DNA from 4 places in the Mesorhizobium sp. P2_B11 genome. Region 4 is predicted to be linked to each of the others. Evidence: predicted binding sites of a transcription regulator. Region 4 holds the regulator's gene; each other region holds the start of a gene.

Region 1 (4,327 bases), on a different contig from region 4:
GCCGGGCTTCCAGTTGGTCGCCGGGCGGATCAGGTCGGCCAACCGTTCCAGAATGTCGATGCGCACGGCGCGGCGGCCGAGATTGCGATAGCCGGCGAGCTTGTAAAAAGTCTTGTCGAAGGCCGGGTCGATGACCACCGAGGTGCGGCCGGAGGCCAGCGCGTGCACCACGTCGCCAAAGCCGGGCTTATCCTTGCCGTCGTTCTTCAGCGCCCACAAAAGTGTAATCAGTCCGGCGGGTGCGGGCTTGATCAGCGCCGGCACGAAGACATGGTAGGCGCCGAAACGGACACCGAGCCGGCGGAGTGCCGCGCGTCCCTCCTGGTCGAGCGACTTCATCTCTTCGGCGATGTCGCGGCGGTTGATGAGGCCGAAATGCTCTACGAGCTGGAAGGCGATGCCACGGCCGATGCCGGTGATCTGCTCGGCATTCTTCAAGTCGACCAGCGGCTTCAGCAGCGACTCGATCTGGAAATTGACGAAGCGCTCGGCGCGGGCGGCGACCTTGTCGCGGGCGGGGCCGGTCAGCTGCTCGTCGGCCAAAAGCACCAGGCGCGGCTTCAGCGCGTCTTCGCCGGAGACCAGCGTGCCGATCGGCGCGCCGATCCAGCGCAGCGTGCCGTCGGAGCCGAGTGCCAGGTCGCCATTGGCGCAGGCGCCGAAGCGTTCGGCGCGCGCGTCGAACTCGGCGGCCAGCGCTTTTTGCGCTGCCGTGCGCACGGCCTTGGCGTCTTCGCCGCCGGCGCTCTGGTCGGCGGTGAAGCGGAACCCTTGCAACTCGCCGACATGATGGCCTTCGACAAGGACGGTTCCGGTAGGACTGATTTCGGCTTCAGGCATTGTATTTTCTCTAAGGCGCCGCATGAGGACGGAAGTCCTGCGGTCTACAAACCGTTTCGTCAACCGCTCATGCAGCGCATCCGACAATCTGTCTTCGATTTCGCGCGTCTTTTCCTGCCAGTGTGCCTGATCGGCCAGCCAGCCCGGCCGGTTGGACACGAATGTCCAGGTGCGGATCTGAGCAATGCGGTGCGACAGCGTATCGATATCGCCTTCGGTCGTGTCGGCCCGGCGCACCTGCTCGGCCATGTAGTTCTCGTCGACATGGCCGTGTTTGGCGAGGTCCGTGTAGATCGAGGCGATCAGGTCGGAGTGCTGGGCCGGCGCGATCTTGCGGTAGTCGGGCAGCGCGCAAGCCTCCCACAGCAGCGCCACGCGCTTGGAATTGGTGGCGAGCGCGCGGATCTCCTCGTCGCGGGAGAGATGCTCGAGCGCCTGCGCATCGACTGCCGGCAGCGCCCGCGTCAGGCCTTCGACCGGCGCGTTGGTCTCGATCGAGCGTTTCAGCGCGTCGAGGCTGGCGAAATCGAAATGCGCGGTGCGCCACTGCAGCACCTTCACCGGGTCGAATTCATGGCCTTCGATGCGCTTGACCAGTTCTTCATCGAGTGGATCGACCTGGCCGGTGACGCCAAAAGTGCCGTCGCGCAGATGGCGTCCGGCGCGGCCGGCGATCTGGCCGAGCTCGGCAGCCGTCAGATTGCGATACTGGTAGCCGTCGAACTTGCGGTTCTGGGCGAAGGCGACATGGTCGAGATCGAGGTTGAGACCCATGCCGATGGCGTCTGTGGCGACGAGATAGTCGACGTCGCCCGCCTGGAACATCGCCACCTGAGCGTTGCGGGTACGTGGGCTGAGCGCGCCGAGCACGACGGCGGCGCCACCTTGCTGGCGGCGGATCAGTTCGCCGATGGCATAGACCTCGTCGGCGGAGAAGGCGACGATGGCGGTGCGGCGCGGCAAACGGGTCAGCTTCTTCGAACCGGCATAGGCGAGATGCGAAAGCCGTGGCCGCGTCACCACCGACACGCCCTTCAGCAGGCGCTGCAGGATGCCATGCATGGTGGCGGCGCCGAGCAGCAGCGTTTCCTGGCGGCCGCGCAGGTGCAGGATGCGGTCGGTGAAGATATGGCCGCGTTCGAGATCGCCGGCCAGTTGCACCTCGTCGATGGCGACGAAAGCGGCATCGGTCTCGCGCGGCATCGCCTCGACGGTGCAGACCGAATATTTCGCGCCGGGCGGCTGGATTTTTTCCTCGCCGGTGATCAGCGCCACCTTGTGGGCGCCGACCTTTTCGCAGACGCGGGCGTAGACTTCTCGTGCCAGAAGGCGGAGCGGCAGGCCGATGATGCCGCTCTCATGCGCGACCATGCGCTCGATGGCGAGATGGGTCTTGCCGGTGTTGGTCGGCCCAAGCACAGCGGTCACGTCGCGGCCCGACAGGATCAGCGGTTCGGTATGTTTCGGCTGGATGTTCATCGGCCCGGAAATGAGGCTTTCTGCATCGTGTTGTCGGGAGCGCACCTTAAATGGCGCGTATGACAGGCGACACATAGGGATTTCAGCCGCGAAGCGAAAGCGGAATGTTCCGGCCGTCAGTTGCGGAGTCGTCTTCGAGGTCTGGATTCGCTGCCGATTAACAGTTGGAACGAGTCTGGAACGAATCGGCGACGAATCAGTGACTCAAGCAGATTCACTTTTTGTTCACGGCTACATGTGGGTTTTGCGACCGCGAGTCTCACCACATGCTGAATCCATTGAACTGGCCCGATTCATGCAAGGCGAGCTTAGCCATTAACCTTGGCCGGCGAAGCTTGGTCATCGGTCAACTGCTATTGGCCAAGATTATGAAATTATTGACTTTTTTTAACGAGCCCTAACCATTTGGCCGGGCAATTCGGCGTTCGCCATTAACGTTTCGGTCAAAGCCGGAACAAATCGACGACAAATCAGGGATGTCAGGATTTTCCCGGTTTGTTCACCCCAATATGTTGTGTTATCCACAGCTTACCCACCGAGAATTCACAGCTTGTGAAGCGGGTTTCGCACAGGGGCCAGCGGCCGCCGTTAATCTTTGCGTGCCGGAATGGGGCAGTACCTCCACGAGGAAGTCTGGGAGCATGTCCGTCGGCGACAAAAAAACGGGCCAGTCAACGGCCCGTTTTTCTCTCAGCCGAACATCTTGGTCTCAGGCGAAGTACTGGCCGCCATTGGCGGTGATGGTCGAGCCGGTGATGAAGCCGGCGTCTTCGGAGGCGAGGAAGACGACGCAGCGTGCGATCTCTTCGGGCTCGCCGAGGCGGCCGACCGGGATCTGCGGGATGATGCGTTCGTTGAGCACCTTCTCGTCGATCGCCTTGACCATCTCGGTGGCGATGTAGCCGGGACAGATGACGTTGACGGTGATGCCGGCGCGAGCCCCTTCCTGGGCGAGCGCCTTGGAGAAGCCGATGTCGCCGGCCTTGGCGGCGGAATAGTTGACCTGGCCGGCCTGGCCCTTCTGGCCGTTGATCGACGAGATGGTGATGACGCGGCCGAACTTGCGGTCGCGCATGCCACCCCACAGCGGATGCGTCATGTTGAAGACGCCCGAAAGGTTGGTGTCGATGACCTCTTTCCACTGCTCGCGCGTCAGCTTGTGGAACATGGCGTCGCGGGTGATGCCGGCATTGTTGACCAGCACAGAGACGGGGCCGAGATCGGCCTCGACCTGTTTGATCCCGGCCGCACAGGCGTCGTAGTCGGCGACGGACCATTTGTAGGTCTTGATGCCGGTCTCGGCGCTGAATTTCGCCGCAGCCTCGTCATTGCCGGCATAGTTGGCGGCAACGGTGTAACCCGCATTTTTCAGGCCGATCGAAATGGCGGCGCCGATGCCGCGCGATCCACCGGTGACGAGCGCTACTTTGGTCATGTGTCCTCCCAGGCATTAAGGTTGTCGCATGAACGAGTGGGTAATTCCTCTTTCCCCACTCGCTTCCGTTGGTACCTAATTGTCGTTATTACAGCGCTTCCACGCACAAGGCGACGCCCATGCCGCCGCCGATGCAGAGCGTGGCGAGACCCTTCTTGGCGCCTCGGCGGCGCATCTCGAAAACCAGCGTGTTGAAGACGCGTGCGCCCGACGCGCCGATCGGATGGCCGATGGCAATGGCGCCGCCATTGACGTTGACGATCGAAGTATCCCAGCCCATGCCCTTGTTGACGGCACAGGCCTGGGCGGCGAAGGCTTCGTTGGCCTCGACGAGGTCGAGGTCCTTGACCGACCAGCCGGCCTTCTCCAGCGCCCGCTTCGAAGCGGGAATAGGTCCGGTGCCCATGATCGCCGGATCGACGCCTGCGGTTGCCCAGGACGCGATGCGCACCAGCGGGGTAATGCCGCGACGGGTGGCTTCGGCCTCGGTCATCAGCAGCGCGCCGGCGGCGCCGTCATTGATGCCGGAAGCATTGGCGGCGGTCACCGTGCCGTCCTTGTCGAAGGCCGGCT
Region 2 (4,327 bases), on a different contig from region 4:
TGCGGCGACTGCGGTTCGCATCTTTACGCGACATCGGTTGGCGACGGCCCGAAGGTCTATGGGATCAGGGCGGGGACTGCGCGGCAACGCGAGGATCTGGTTCCGACCCAGCAGAAATGGCACCGCTCGGCCCTGCACTGGCTTCCAGAATTCGAGGGCGTAAGCATCGTGGAGGCGCAGTAGCTCTTGCCTCCCGGTCAAACGAGCCCAAACCGGACGATTGTGTGGTAGGCTCGCCATCAAACGGATGTCGGGTGGTAGCGATGCTGGAAACAGACAAGATCTTTGCCGGCTCGATTCCGGAAAACTACGACCGCTACATGGTGCCGTTGATTTTCGAGCCGTTCGCCGCGGATATGGCACGACGGGCAGCGTCCCTGTCTCCTGGCGCCGTCCTTGAGGTCGCTGCAGGCACCGGGGTCGTCACCCGCGCATTGGCGCCAAAACTATCGCCTGGCGCCAGCTATGTCGTGACCGATCTCAACCAGCCGATGCTCGACTTTGCGGCTTCCCAGCAAGCGCCCGACGACCGCATCCAATGGCGCCAGGCGGATGCCTTGGCGCTGCCGTTTGACGATGCGACCTTCGATCTCGTTTGTTGCCAGTTCGGCGCGATGTTCTTTCCCGACCGGACCGCCGGCTATCGCGAAGCAAAGCGGGTCCTCAAGCCCGGAGGCCATTTCCTGTTCAACGTATGGGATCGCATCGAAGAGAATGTGTTCGCCAATGATGTGACGAACGCTCTTGCCGAGATTTTTCCGGACGATCCGCCGCGTTTTCTCGCCCGCACGCCGCACGGCTACCATGACACGGCGCTGATCCGCAGTGACGTGGAAGGCGCAGGTTTCTCCCGTGTGCTGATCGAGACGAGGGCCGAGCAAAGCCGTGCATCCTCGCCGCGGCTTGCGGCGGTTGCCTATTGCCAGGGAACGCTTCTTCGCACCGAGATCGAGGCCAGGGATGCAGGAAAACTGGAAGCGGCAACCGACCATGCCGCAGCCGTGATTGCAGCCAGGCATGGCAGCGGCGAGGTTGCGGCCAAAATTCAGGCACACGTAATCGTGGCTACAGTGTAGAGCAGGCTCTAATCGTCGCCTTCGACAACACGCAGCCTGAGCTGACCCGTCTTGGAATCCGCCACCCGCACCCCGGGTTCGGCCTTGGCGGGTCCGCCGCGCGCTTCGGCTTCGCTTTCGCCAAACTCCAGCGCTTCGATCTTCTGGCCGCGCCGGGTCACTTTCGATGTCGACACCAGTATCTCGTCAATGTCTTTGGCCGACTGGCCGAAATGCGTCTGCAGCCGGCGCACGCGTTCGTCGACGCGTGCGACATCCTCCATCAGCCGGATCACCTCTCCCTGGATCAGATGCGCCTGTTCGCGCATGCGGGCGTCCTTGAGGATGGCCTGGATGACTTGGATCGACAGCATCAAAAGCGATGGCGAGACAATGATGACGCGGGCCCGGTGCGCCTTCTGGATGAGCGCGTCGAAATTCTCGTGGATTTCGGCAAACACCGATTCCGACGGCACGAACATGAAGGCGGTGTCCTGCGTCTCGCCCTGGATCAGATATTTCTCCGAGATATCGCGGACATGGATTTCGATGTCGCGGCGGAAGGCCTGGGCCGCGACCTTCTGCAGTTCGGCGCCATCGGCGGCGCGGATGGCGTTCCAGGCTTCAAGCGGAAACTTGGCGTCGATGGCAAGCTGCGGCGCGCCGTTGGGCATCCGCACCAGGCAGTCGGGGCGGCTGCCGTTCGACAGCGTCGCCTGGAATTCGTAAGCGCCCATCGGCAGTCCGTCGGCGACGATCGCCTCCATGCGCGACTGGCCGAAGGCGCCGCGCGTCTGCTTGTTGGACAGGATCGCCTGCAATTGCACGACCTGGCCGGCGAGCGACTGGATGTTGCCTTGCGCGGTATCGATGACCGCCAGCCGCTCCTGCAATTTGGCGAGGCTCTCATGCGTCGATTTGGTCTGCTCGGTCATGGTCTGGCCGAGGCGGCCGGTCATGGCGTCGAGCCGCTGGCCGATCGACTGGTTGAGTTCGGCCTGCCTTGCGCCGAACACATCGGCGATGGCGCCCATGCGGCCCTGCATCTCCGCCTGGCTTTGCAAAATGCCGGCCATCCGCGCCTCGGCGTCGCGGGCGTGGTCGGCGGCTTCCGCGGCGGCGATCGTGCGCGCTTTGGCCGACCGCCACAGGGCGACCACCAGCGCCAGGAACAGGCCGAGAAACACGATCGCGCCGAAGGCCAGCGCATGGCCGAGCGTGATCGTGGTGGCGCCGAGCCGGGCAACAGGCTCGGAAAAGATGGAATTCAGGTCGTCCATCCCGCCAGCATAGCCGATTCGCAGGCCTGGCACAGATCAAAACGTGAACGGGCGCAAACCGCCCCGGTTGACGCTTTTCGCATGACGTCTTAGGTGAGACGCCATGTCGATCAAGCCGCTCATCATCCTTCCCGACCCCATCCTGCGCCAGGTTTCCAAACCGCTCGAACGCGTCGACGCGTCCGTGCGCAAACTGGCCGACAGTATGCTGGCGACCATGTATGACGCGCCGGGCATCGGGCTTGCCGCGATCCAGATCGGCGAGCCGCTGCGCATGCTGGTCATCGACCTCGCCAAGGAAGACGAGACGCCGGCGCCACAAGTCTTCATCAACCCTGAAGTCCTGGACAGCAGCGACGCTCGCTCGGTCTACGAGGAAGGCTGCCTGTCGATCCCGGACTATTATGCCGAAGTCGAGCGGCCGGCTTCGGTGCGGGTGAAATATCTCGACCGCGACGGCAAGCTGCAGGAGATCGAGGCCGAAGGCCTGATGGCAACCTGCCTGCAGCACGAGATCGACCATCTCAACGGCGTGCTGTTCATCGACCACATCTCGAAGCTGAAGCGCGACATGGTGGTCAAGAAGTTCAAGAAGCTCGCCAAGGACAAGGCGCCGGGCAAGCTGGTGGGATAGGAAGATGTCGCTTCGCGTCATCTTCATGGGCACGCCGGAGTTTTCGGTGCCGGTGCTGCGCGCGATCGCCGAGGCCGGACACGAGATAGCAGCCGTTTACACCCAGCCGCCGCGCGCCGCGGGCCGCCGTGGGCTGGAACTGACGCCGTCGCCGGTGCAGCGCGAGGCCGAGCGGCTTGATGTCGCGGTACGCACGCCGATTTCACTGAAAAGCGAGAGTGATCAGGCCGCTTTCCGCGCCTTGCAGGCCGATGTCGCCGTCGTTGTCGCTTATGGTTTGCTGTTGCCGAAGGCTATTCTCGAGGCCCCGCGGCTGGGCTGTATCAACGGCCATGCCTCGCTTTTGCCGCGATGGCGTGGTGCTGCTCCCATCCAGCGCGCCATCATGGCCGGCGATACTGAGACCGGCATGATGGTGATGCATATGGAAGAGGGCCTGGACACCGGCCCGGTGGCACTGGTTGAAAAATGCGCCATCGGACCCGATATGACCGCCGGCGATCTGCACGATCGCTTGATGAACATTGGCGCTACCCTGATGGTGGAAGCGCTGTCCCGATTGGAGACAAATACGCTGGCATCGACCTTGCAGGCGACTGACGGGGTGACCTACGCTAGGAAAATCGATAAATCGGAGACGCGTGTGGACTGGACGCGGCCGGCTGGCGAGGTCCACAATCACATTCGCGGCCTGTCGCCATTCCCTGGCGCCTGGTGCGAGGCCGACATTGGCGGCCGCACAGAACGGCTGAAACTGCTTCGCTCGACGCTTTCTGAAGGCACGCTTTCTGAAGGCATGGGCGAGTCGGGAGGAATTCTCGATGACCGGCTGACGGTCGCCTGCGGAACAGGCGCGGTCAGACTGGTCGAAGTTCAACGGGCGGGCGGAAGGCCCGCTGCCGCGCAGGAGTTTCTGCGCGGGGCCAAGATCGAAAAAGGAATCAAATTCTCATGAGCATGATGTCGATACGCGCGGCGACGCCGCGGGACCGCGAGGCTATTCGCCTCGTCGAGGAACACGCATTCGGCCAGCAGGCGGAGGCCGGTCTGGTCGACGCGCTGGTCACCGGCGGCGACGCCGTTGTCGAGCTGGTGGCGGAAGAAGACGGCCAGGTGGTCGGCCACATCCTGTTCTCCAGGCTGTATGTGCAGAATGGCGGCAAGAGCTTCCCGGCTGTGGCGCTGGCGCCGTTGGCGGTCGAGCCGTCTTTCCATGGTTCGGGCATTGGCGGTGCGTTGATCCGCGAGGCGCATATCCGCCTCAAGGACGCCGGCGAAGTGCTCGCCGTTGTGTTGGGTGATCCGGCCTATTATGGCCGCTTCGGCTACAGCCATGCGCGCGCCGAAAAGTTCGAGAG
Region 3 (4,327 bases), 250 kb from region 4:
GCCCATTTCGCGCACCAGCGCCGGCACCAGCTTCCACATCAGCGGCTCTTTTGCGCCAAGCAACTGCGCATGGCGCATGGCGCGACGCATGATGCGGCGCAGCACATAGCCGCGGCCTTCGTTCGACGGCAGCACGCCGTCGGCGACCAGGAAGGAGGACGAGCGCAGATGGTCGGCAATGACGCGGAAGGAGGCAACCGTCTCCTTGTCCGGCCCCTGGCCGAGCGCGGACGACGCGGCATCGATCAGATGGCGGAACAGATCGGTCTCGAACACGCTTTCCACCCCTTGCAGGATGGAGGCCATGCGCTCCAGGCCCATGCCGGTGTCGATCGACGGGCGCGGCAGGTCGATGCGCTCTTCCTTGGTGACCTGCTCATACTGCATGAACACCAGGTTCCAGAATTCAAGAAAACGGTCGCCATCCTCTTCGGGGCCGCCGGGAGGGCCGCCCCAGATGTGCTCGCCACGGTCGATGAAGATTTCCGAGCACGGACCGCACGGGCCGGTGTCGCCCATCGCCCAGAAATTGTCGGACGTCGGGATGCGGATGATGCGGTCGTCGGAAAAGCCGGCGATCTTCTTCCAGAAGCCGGCCGCCTCGTCATCGGTGTGATAGACGGTGACCAGCAGCTTGTCCTTGTTCAGCCCGAATTCCTTCGTGATCAGGTTCCAGGCAAGTTCGATGGCGCGCTCCTTGAAATAGTCGCCGAAGGAGAAGTTGCCGAGCATTTCGAAGAAGGTCAGGTGGCGCGCGGTGTAGCCGACATTGTCGAGGTCGTTGTGCTTGCCGCCGGCGCGCACGCTCTTCTGCGCGGTCGTGGCGCGCGAATAGGGACGCTTCTCCAGGCCGGTGAAGACGTTCTTGAACTGCACCATGCCGGCATTGGTGAACATCAGCGTCGGGTCGTTGCGCGGCACCAGCGGGCTCGAGGCCACGACCTCGTGGCCCTCCTTGCGGAAGTAGTCGAGGAAAGTCGACCGGATCTCGTTCACGCCACTCATGACTGCTGCCTTTTCGCGAAAACCGCCGGCACGGCCGGCGGAAACTGGTCTCTCACTTTAGAAGATCGACTTGGCCTTTTAGCGGGCAGGCTTCACCCTGTCCAGAAACACGGAATTGGGCCAATCCGGCAGCTGCCAGGCTGCCTTCACGCTTGCCCAAAAACGAAAACCGCCGGCGCGAAGGCCGGCGGTTTTGAACGCGATTACTAAAGAACTCTGTTACTTAAGCGTCAGATAATAGGCCGGATTTATGGCCGAACTCTGGCAGCTGCCTTACATGGCGCCGGATTCTTCCTCAAAGCCGTCGTCTTCGCCGCGCTCGGGGCCGCCATTCTCGAGGAACTTTTCGGCAATCAGCCCGGCATTCTGCCTGAGCGCCAGTTCGATCTCGCGCGCCGTGTCGGGATTGTCGCGCAGGAACAGTTTGGCGTTCTCGCGACCTTGGCCGAGGCGCTGCGAATTGTAGGAGAACCAGGCGCCCGACTTTTCGACCACGCCTGCCTTGACGCCGAGGTCGACCAACTCGCCGGTCTTGGACACGCCTTCGCCATACATGATGTCGAACTCGACCACCTTGAAGGGCGGCGCCAGCTTGTTCTTGACCACCTTCACGCGGGTCTGGTTGCCGACGACCTCGTCGCGGTCCTTGACCGAGCCGATGCGGCGGATGTCGAGACGCACCGAAGCGTAGAATTTCAACGCGTTGCCGCCGGTGGTGGTTTCGGGCGAACCGAACATGACGCCGATCTTCATGCGGATCTGGTTGATGAAGATGACCATGGTGTTGGAGCGCGAGATCGAGGCGGTCAGCTTGCGCAGCGCCTGGCTCATCAGACGCGCCTGCAGGCCGGGCAGCGAATCGCCCATCTCGCCCTCGATTTCAGCGCGCGGCGTCAGCGCCGCAACCGAATCGACCACCAGCACGTCGATGGCGCCGGAACGGACCAGCGTGTCGCAGATCTCCAGCGCCTGCTCGCCGGTGTCGGGCTGCGAGATCAGCAGGTTTTCGAGATCGACGCCGAGCTTGCGGGCATAGACCGGGTCGAGCGCGTGCTCGGCATCGACGAAGGCGCAGATGCCGCCCTTCTTCTGGGCTTCGGCCACCGTGTGCAGCGCCAGCGTCGTCTTGCCCGAGCTTTCCGGCCCGTAGATCTCAACGATGCGGCCGCGCGGCAGGCCGCCGACGCCAAGCGCGATGTCGAGGCCAAGCGATCCGGTCGGCACGGTTTCGATCTCGACGACCTGCTCATTGGCGCCCAGCCGCATGATCGAGCCCTTGCCGAAGGCGCGCTCGATTTGCGACAGCGCCGCGTCCAGAGCCTTTGATTTGTCCACCGCTTTGTCCTCTACAAGCCGCAAAGAATTCTGAGCCATGATACATCACCCCTTGGTCGTCAATGAAGGCCGGACAATCCGTAATCCCTGCCCCAGTTTGTACCTTTTTTGTTCTCGTTTGGCAAGAGGGGTCAAATATCTGAAAAACAATCTTTATCCGGATTTGTTCTTTTTTTGTCTCGTGGTTTGGTTTTCGGCCGCGTTCCGCATTGGTCCAGACGGTGCGGCGGTTTGGCTCCGCCCGAATCGCTGGCTCGCCTGCGAAGCTCCGCCGCACAGCCTAGCGCTTGTGCAGCAGGAATAACAAAGGTCATATCGCCGGCATGGTGAAATCTGCAAAAATCCTGGCGGTGGGCGGCGCCCATATCGACCGACGCGGCCAGGTGTCCGGCGCTTATGTGCCGGCGGCGTCCAATCCCGGCACGATGCGCGAAGATGTCGGCGGCGGTGTCTTCAATGCGCTGCGCAGCCTCGCGCGGCTTGGTGTTTCGGCCTCGCTGATGTCGATGCGCGGCGGCGATGCGGCGGGCGAGACGGTGTCGCGCGCCATCGCTGACGCCGGCATTGCCGATCTGTCGGCGGTGTTCCTCGACCGCACGACGCCGAGCTACACCGCCCTGATCGACCGCGACGGCGAGTTGATCACCGGCTTTGCCGACATGGCGCTCTACGATCTGGCCTTCCCCAAGCAGATGCGCCGCTCCAAGGTGCGCGAGGTGGTCGCCATGGCGGACGCGGTGCTGTGCGACGCCAATCTCCCGTCTTCGGCACTCGAACGGCTGGTGGCGCTTGCTGTCGACAAGCCGGTCTATGCCATTGCCATTTCGCCGGCCAAGGTGGTGCGGCTGATCCCGGTGCTGAAGGAGCTCGCGCAGGTCTTCATGAACCGGCGGGAGGCCATGGTGCTGGCCGGCGTCGGCGTCAATGCGACCGAGCGCGAGACCGTCGACGGTCTGCGCTGCAGCGGCCTCAGGAGTGGCGTGGTGACGGCCGGCGATGGCCCGGTGCTGGGTTTCGACGAAGCCGGCGCCTTCTCCATCCTGCCGCCGGCGCCGAGAAAGGTCGCCGACGTCACCGGAGCCGGCGACGCGCTGGCCGGTGCGACCATCGCTGCCCTGCTGCGCGGCCTGATCTTGCGCCAGGCCCTGCGCGAAGGCGTGGCCGCGGCGACGCTCGCCATCGAAAGTGCGGACGCGGTGCCGGTCTTCACCGCCGCGACCTTTGCGGAAGCGCTGGCTCTTGTGCCGGACGCACAGGAAATGGCATGAGGGCGGCCAATTGCCATTGCCGGAGCTTTCTTGCTCCGGATCGGAGACCGTCATGACCCCGCAAAGCGCCCGCCCCTTCATCGACATCCACACGCCGGTGGCCGAAGCGCTCGCCGCCGGCCGGCCGGTGGTGGCGCTGGAAAGCACCATCATCACCCATGGCATGCCCTACCCCGACAATGGCGCCATGGCGGCCAATGTCGAAAAGATCATTTTGGACAATGGCGCGGTGCCGGCGACGATCGCCGTGGTCGCTGGCCGCATCAAGATCGGGCTCTCCGATGGCGAGCGCGAGTCGCTGGCAATGACCGGCGACGCCATGAAGCTGTCGCGCGCCGATCTCGGCTTTGCGGTTGCGCAGGGACGCACCGGCGGCACCACGGTCGCCGCCACCATGATCGCGTCTCACATGGTCGGGATCAACGTGTTCGCCACCGGCGGCATTGGCGGCGTGCACAAAGGCGCGGAAAAAAGCTTCGACATCTCGGCCGATCTGGACGAGCTGGCGCGCACGCCCGTCATTGTCGTCTCGGCCGGCGCCAAGGCCATCCTCGACATCGAAAAGACGCTGGAGGTGCTGGAAACGCGCGGCGTGCCAGTGATCGGCCATGGCTGCGAAACCATGCCGGCCTTCTGGTCGCGCCAGTCGCGCTTTCGCGCCCCGCTGACCCTGCACAGACCGGAAGAGATCGCGCATTTCTACAAGACCCGGGCAGCAC
Region 4 (4,327 bases):
GCGTAGATGAAGGCCGGCGAGCCGGGGCCGCCATTGAGGTATTTGTAGGTGCAGCCAACGGCGAAATCGGCATTGGCGCGGTCGAGTTCGACCGGCAAGGCGCCGGCGGTGTGGCAGAGATCCCAGATGATCAGCGCGCCGGCCTCATGTGCCTTGCGCGTCAGCGCCGCCATGTCGCGCAACTGGCCGGATTTGTAGTTGACGTGGTTGACCAGGATGACGGCAACGCTGTCGTCGATCAGATCCTCGATTGCGGCAGCGTCGACGCCCTCCAGCCGCAGCCGCGTTCCCGGCCGGGTCGAGGCGACGCCTTCGGCCATATAGAGGTCGGTCGGGAAACTGTCGCCTTCGGCAACGATGACCGAGCGATCCGGCCGCATGCCGAGTGCCGCGTGCAGCAGCTTGTAGATGTTGATCGAGGTCGTGTCGCAGACCACCGTCTGCCCGCTAGCCGCGCCGATCAGTCGTCCGAGCTGATCGCCGAGTTCCACCGGCATGTTGAACCAGCCGGCGGTGTTCCAGGCGCGAATGAGATCCTGCGCCCATTCCTGCGTGGCGGCCTGCTGCAGTTCGCTGAAGACGGCTGGTGACGCGGCGCCCAGCGAATTGCCGTCGAGATAGATCACGCCTTGCGGCAAGACAAAGCGTTCACGCATGGAACGCAGCGGATCGGCGGCATCCATCGCTTCGATTGCAGCGAGATCGGGTGTCATGCTCATGATCCGGCGCCCCTCCATGGACAAACGCATTCGGCGGAGCCTGGCCGCCCAAACATGCCGGCGATCTTGAGCGGTCCTCCTGGAGCTGTCAAACATTATATATAATCTACCCAATGAAAGGCTTTGATATATAATCACCATCCGAGCAATCTGACTGATGGGTCACGATGTTGGATGACGAGCAGTCCTCGAAGACGGAAGCGGCCTATCGGCTGCTGAGGCGCGATATTCTTGCGACCCGGCTGGCGCCTGCAGCACCCTTGAAGCTGAGCACGTTGCGCGGAACCTACGGCATCGGCTGGACGCCGCTTCGCGAGGCGCTGTCGCGGCTGGAAGCCGAACGGCTTGTGACCGCCATCAGCAACCGTGGGTTTGCGGTTGCTCCCGTCTCTCGCGCCGAGCTCGAGGATCTGTCGCGTGCGCGGCTGGTGGTCGAACTGCCCTTGCTGGTTGAATCGATCGAAAAGGGCGACCGTCAGTGGGAAGACGCGGTCGTTGCCACGCACTACCGCCTCTCACGCTGTGGGTCCGTGCTCGATGATCCCTCGGATGAGGCCGTCGATGCGTGGTACGAAAAACATGATGCCTTCCACGCGGCGCTGCTCAGTGCCGCGACATCGAGCTGGCTGCTGCGTTTCAACGCGACGATCTCCGATCAACTGCATCGCCACCACCGCTTTCTTAGCCTGGCCCCGACGCTGCGCGCGGCCGCCGGCCGCCAGCACGGCCACCAGAAGGCCATGGCGGCGCTGCGCGACGCCGTGGCGATCGAACACCACACCGCCCTGATGGAAGCAGCCCTTGATCGCGACGCCGAGCGCGCAAAAAAACTGATGAGCGTTCACATCGGCTACACGCTGCAGGTCTATGCCCAGAGTGAACCGGGCGCAGCGACGGAGGCAGTGCAGCCCCGCCCGAAAAAGCGGCAGCGGTCCGGCAAGGCATGAATGGCCCGATGGCGCGGGCCGCCGGCATTTCACCCCGTTGCCGGCAAACGAAGCGCGGGCGCCGATCGCGGCGCGGAACGTTAGGCTGAACAAAACGTCAACGCATTCATTAAACTTTAAACAGTTGCGGAACACAACTGGAACAGATAGTGTTTGTTCTGGGTTTGTTTTTTCTGATTCTGGTTTCAGAACCCGTGGGGGCCGCGATGCTGACGCGCAAACAACATGAACTCCTGATGTTCATCCATGAACGCCTGAAGGAGAGCGGAATCCCGCCGTCTTTCGACGAGATGAAGGAGGCGCTCGACCTTGCCTCCAAGTCCGGCATTCACCGCCTGATCACGGCGCTGGAGGAGCGGGGTTTCATTCGCCGGCTGCCGAACCGGGCGCGTGCGCTGGAAGTGCTGCGATTGCCCGACTCGATCGCTCCCGGCCTCAATGCGGCGAAGAAGTTTTCGCCGAGCGTCATCCAGGGCAGTCTCGGTCAAGGCGGACAAGGCGGTGTGGGGCAAAGCGGTCTCGGCCGCCAGATCAAGCCGGCCTCGTCGTCGCGTTCGATGTCGGCCGGCAATGACGACGCGGTTTCGGCTGTGTCGATCCCGGTGATGGGCCGCATCGCCGCCGGTGTGCCGATCGACGCCATCCAGCACCAGACGCATTCGATCTCGGTGCCGCCGGACATGATCATGGGCGGCGAACATTACGCGCTTGAGGTCAAGGGCGACTCGATGATCGAGGCCGGCATTTTCGACGGCGACACGGTCATCATCCGCAATGCCGATACGGCGAGCCCCGGCGAGATCGTGGTGGCGCTGGTCGACGAAGAGGAAGCGACGCTGAAGCGCTTCCGCCGCAAGGGCGCCTCCATCGCGCTGGAAGCCGCCAACCCGGCCTATGAAACCCGCATCTTCGGGCCGGACCGGGTCAAGGTGCAGGGCAAGCTGGTCGGGCTGATCCGGCGCTACTGAGCCGGCTTGGGTTTGTACTTTTCGCGCTCCTTGTAGGGCGGCAGGCCGCGTGCTTCGCGTGAGAAGCGGCGTTGCTCGTGCCAGGGACGATAGGGCTTGTCGACGGCGAAACGTATGGCTGGCGCTGTCGCGGCCGATTGCTGGTCGAAGAAGACGGCGGCACTTCCGTCACGGGCAAGCTGCTTCTTGGTCACGACTAGCACCAGCGGGTCGCGACAAGGATTGTAGGCGGTGGCGTCGTCGATGACGATCAGGCTCGCGAAAGCGCAGGCCGGTCGGGCTGTTTTGCGATCCTTCGCAAGCGCGACAATGGCGCCGGACGGGTGCCGGGCAATGCAGAGATCGCCTGTGCAGTAGAAGGGTGAGCCGGGCGGCAGGTCGAGCGGATCGAGGTCGAACCGCGTATCTCCAGTCTCGAAGGTCTCCGGCTGAATGATGGTTTCGGCCCGCAGCGCCCGTTTCCAATTGTCGGTGGTGAATTCGTTTGCGCGCTCCCGGTTGAGGGCAAGCTCGCCGCCGCCGATCGGCACAGCAACCAGATGTGCGTCTTCCGAAATGAGCACGTCAGGCGTGCGCACCTGCGGCACGGTCAGCAGGCCGGCCAGCGCGAAAGGCACGGCCGCCAGCCTGAGCCAGGTCGTGGCCATGGTGGCAATGACAAGGGCGACCGTCACCAGCAGGACCGACTGAATGGAGATCAGCCCGACGGCATCGACCGGGGAGCGTTCGGAGATCCAGCCAGAGATGGCGATCATCGCCGTCAGGCCCTTGCCCATCAGATAGAGGGACGGCCAGTCAAAGCCAAAAGGCATCAGCAATGCGCTGATCACCGCCAAGAGCATGACGACAGAGACAATTGGCATCACGGCCAGATTGGCGAGCAGGCTGAGCGGCGACACGCGCTGAAAATGCCAGATGGCAAACAGCAAGGTCGCGCTGCCGGCAATGATCGAGGTCATGGCGAGCCCGCCCATGCCAGCCAAGAATTTTCGCGACAGGAAGCTGACGAAAGAGCGCCTCGCAGGGGGCGTTCTCACTCTGTCGGCGCGGTAGTCGGCCCAGCCGGCATAGGCGCCGACGAGGGCGGCGGTGGCGGCAAACGACATCTGAAAACTCGGGCCGACGACCTCATGCGGCGACACCAGGATGACGGCGATGGCCGAGATCGCCAGATTGCGCATGGTAAGCGCCGCACGATCGAACAGCACCGCAACCAGCATGACCGCCAGCATGATGAAGCTGCGCTCGGCGGCGACCACGATGCCTGAAATGACGAGATAGGCGGCGATGGAGACAAGCGCAGCGCCGGCCGCATATTTCTTGACCGGCCGGCGCGAGGAGAAATCGGGAAAGAGCGCAAAGGCGCCACGCAGCAATCCCATGATGGTGCCGGCGACCAGCGCCATATGCAGGCCGGAAATGGAGATGATGTGGTAGATGCCGGTGCGCCGCATCGCCTCGTTGATTTCGTCCGGAATACCAGCGCGCACGCCGACAATCAGCGCTGCTGCAATCTCGCCTTCGGCGCCACCGATTTGGCCCCTGATATGGTCGGCAATGTTTTCCCGGGCGTTCTCAATGGCCGAAGAGAGCCGCGCGGTCAGCGGCGGCGGTCCCTGGGCGGCGATGGTTTTGGGATTGCCGAGAAAGAAGCCGCTGGCGCCGATGCCGGTGAAATAACTGTCGAAGGAGA

The links. The regulator LexA, encoded in region 4, represses DNA repair genes until DNA is damaged. The targets are predictions, from matches to a motif close to TGTTCNNNNTGTGTTCNG.
Region 1: a site for LexA is predicted at 2,485-2,502, ahead of AC1DYJ_RS07155 (helicase-related protein). Genes of this name have one in related genera too.
Region 2: a site for LexA is predicted at 2,368-2,385, ahead of AC1DYJ_RS28595 (DNA recombination protein RmuC). Genes of this name have one in related genera too.
Region 3: a site for LexA is predicted at 2,439-2,456, ahead of recA (recombinase RecA). Genes of this name have one in related genera too.

Annotation. Positions count from the first base shown of each region.
Region 1 covers NZ_JBFUDF010000002.1:578,485-582,811, forward strand. Annotated here, with positions in the region: gene AC1DYJ_RS07155 (helicase-related protein) at 1-2,319, opposite strand, end outside; gene phbB (acetoacetyl-CoA reductase) at 3,029-3,754, opposite strand; gene AC1DYJ_RS07165 (acetyl-CoA C-acetyltransferase) at 3,843-4,327, opposite strand, start outside.
Region 2 covers NZ_JBFUDF010000010.1:138,330-142,656, forward strand. Annotated here, with positions in the region: gene AC1DYJ_RS28585 (GFA family protein) at 1-183, shown strand, start outside; gene AC1DYJ_RS28590 (class I SAM-dependent methyltransferase) at 264-1,076, shown strand; gene AC1DYJ_RS28595 (DNA recombination protein RmuC) at 1,085-2,335, opposite strand; gene def (peptide deformylase) at 2,439-2,969, shown strand; gene fmt (methionyl-tRNA formyltransferase) at 2,974-3,924, shown strand; gene AC1DYJ_RS28610 (GNAT family N-acetyltransferase) at 3,921-4,327, shown strand, end outside.
Region 3 covers NZ_JBFUDF010000006.1:402,732-407,058, forward strand. Annotated here, with positions in the region: gene alaS (alanine--tRNA ligase) at 1-1,005, opposite strand, end outside; gene recA (recombinase RecA) at 1,279-2,379, opposite strand; gene AC1DYJ_RS21415 (carbohydrate kinase family protein) at 2,664-3,608, shown strand; gene AC1DYJ_RS21420 (pseudouridine-5'-phosphate glycosidase) at 3,661-4,327, shown strand, end outside.
Region 4 covers NZ_JBFUDF010000006.1:148,829-153,155, forward strand. Annotated here, with positions in the region: gene kynU (kynureninase) at 1-719, opposite strand, end outside; gene AC1DYJ_RS20120 (GntR family transcriptional regulator) at 887-1,666, shown strand; gene lexA (transcriptional repressor LexA) at 1,873-2,634, shown strand; gene AC1DYJ_RS20130 (ComEC/Rec2 family competence protein) at 2,628-4,327, opposite strand, start outside.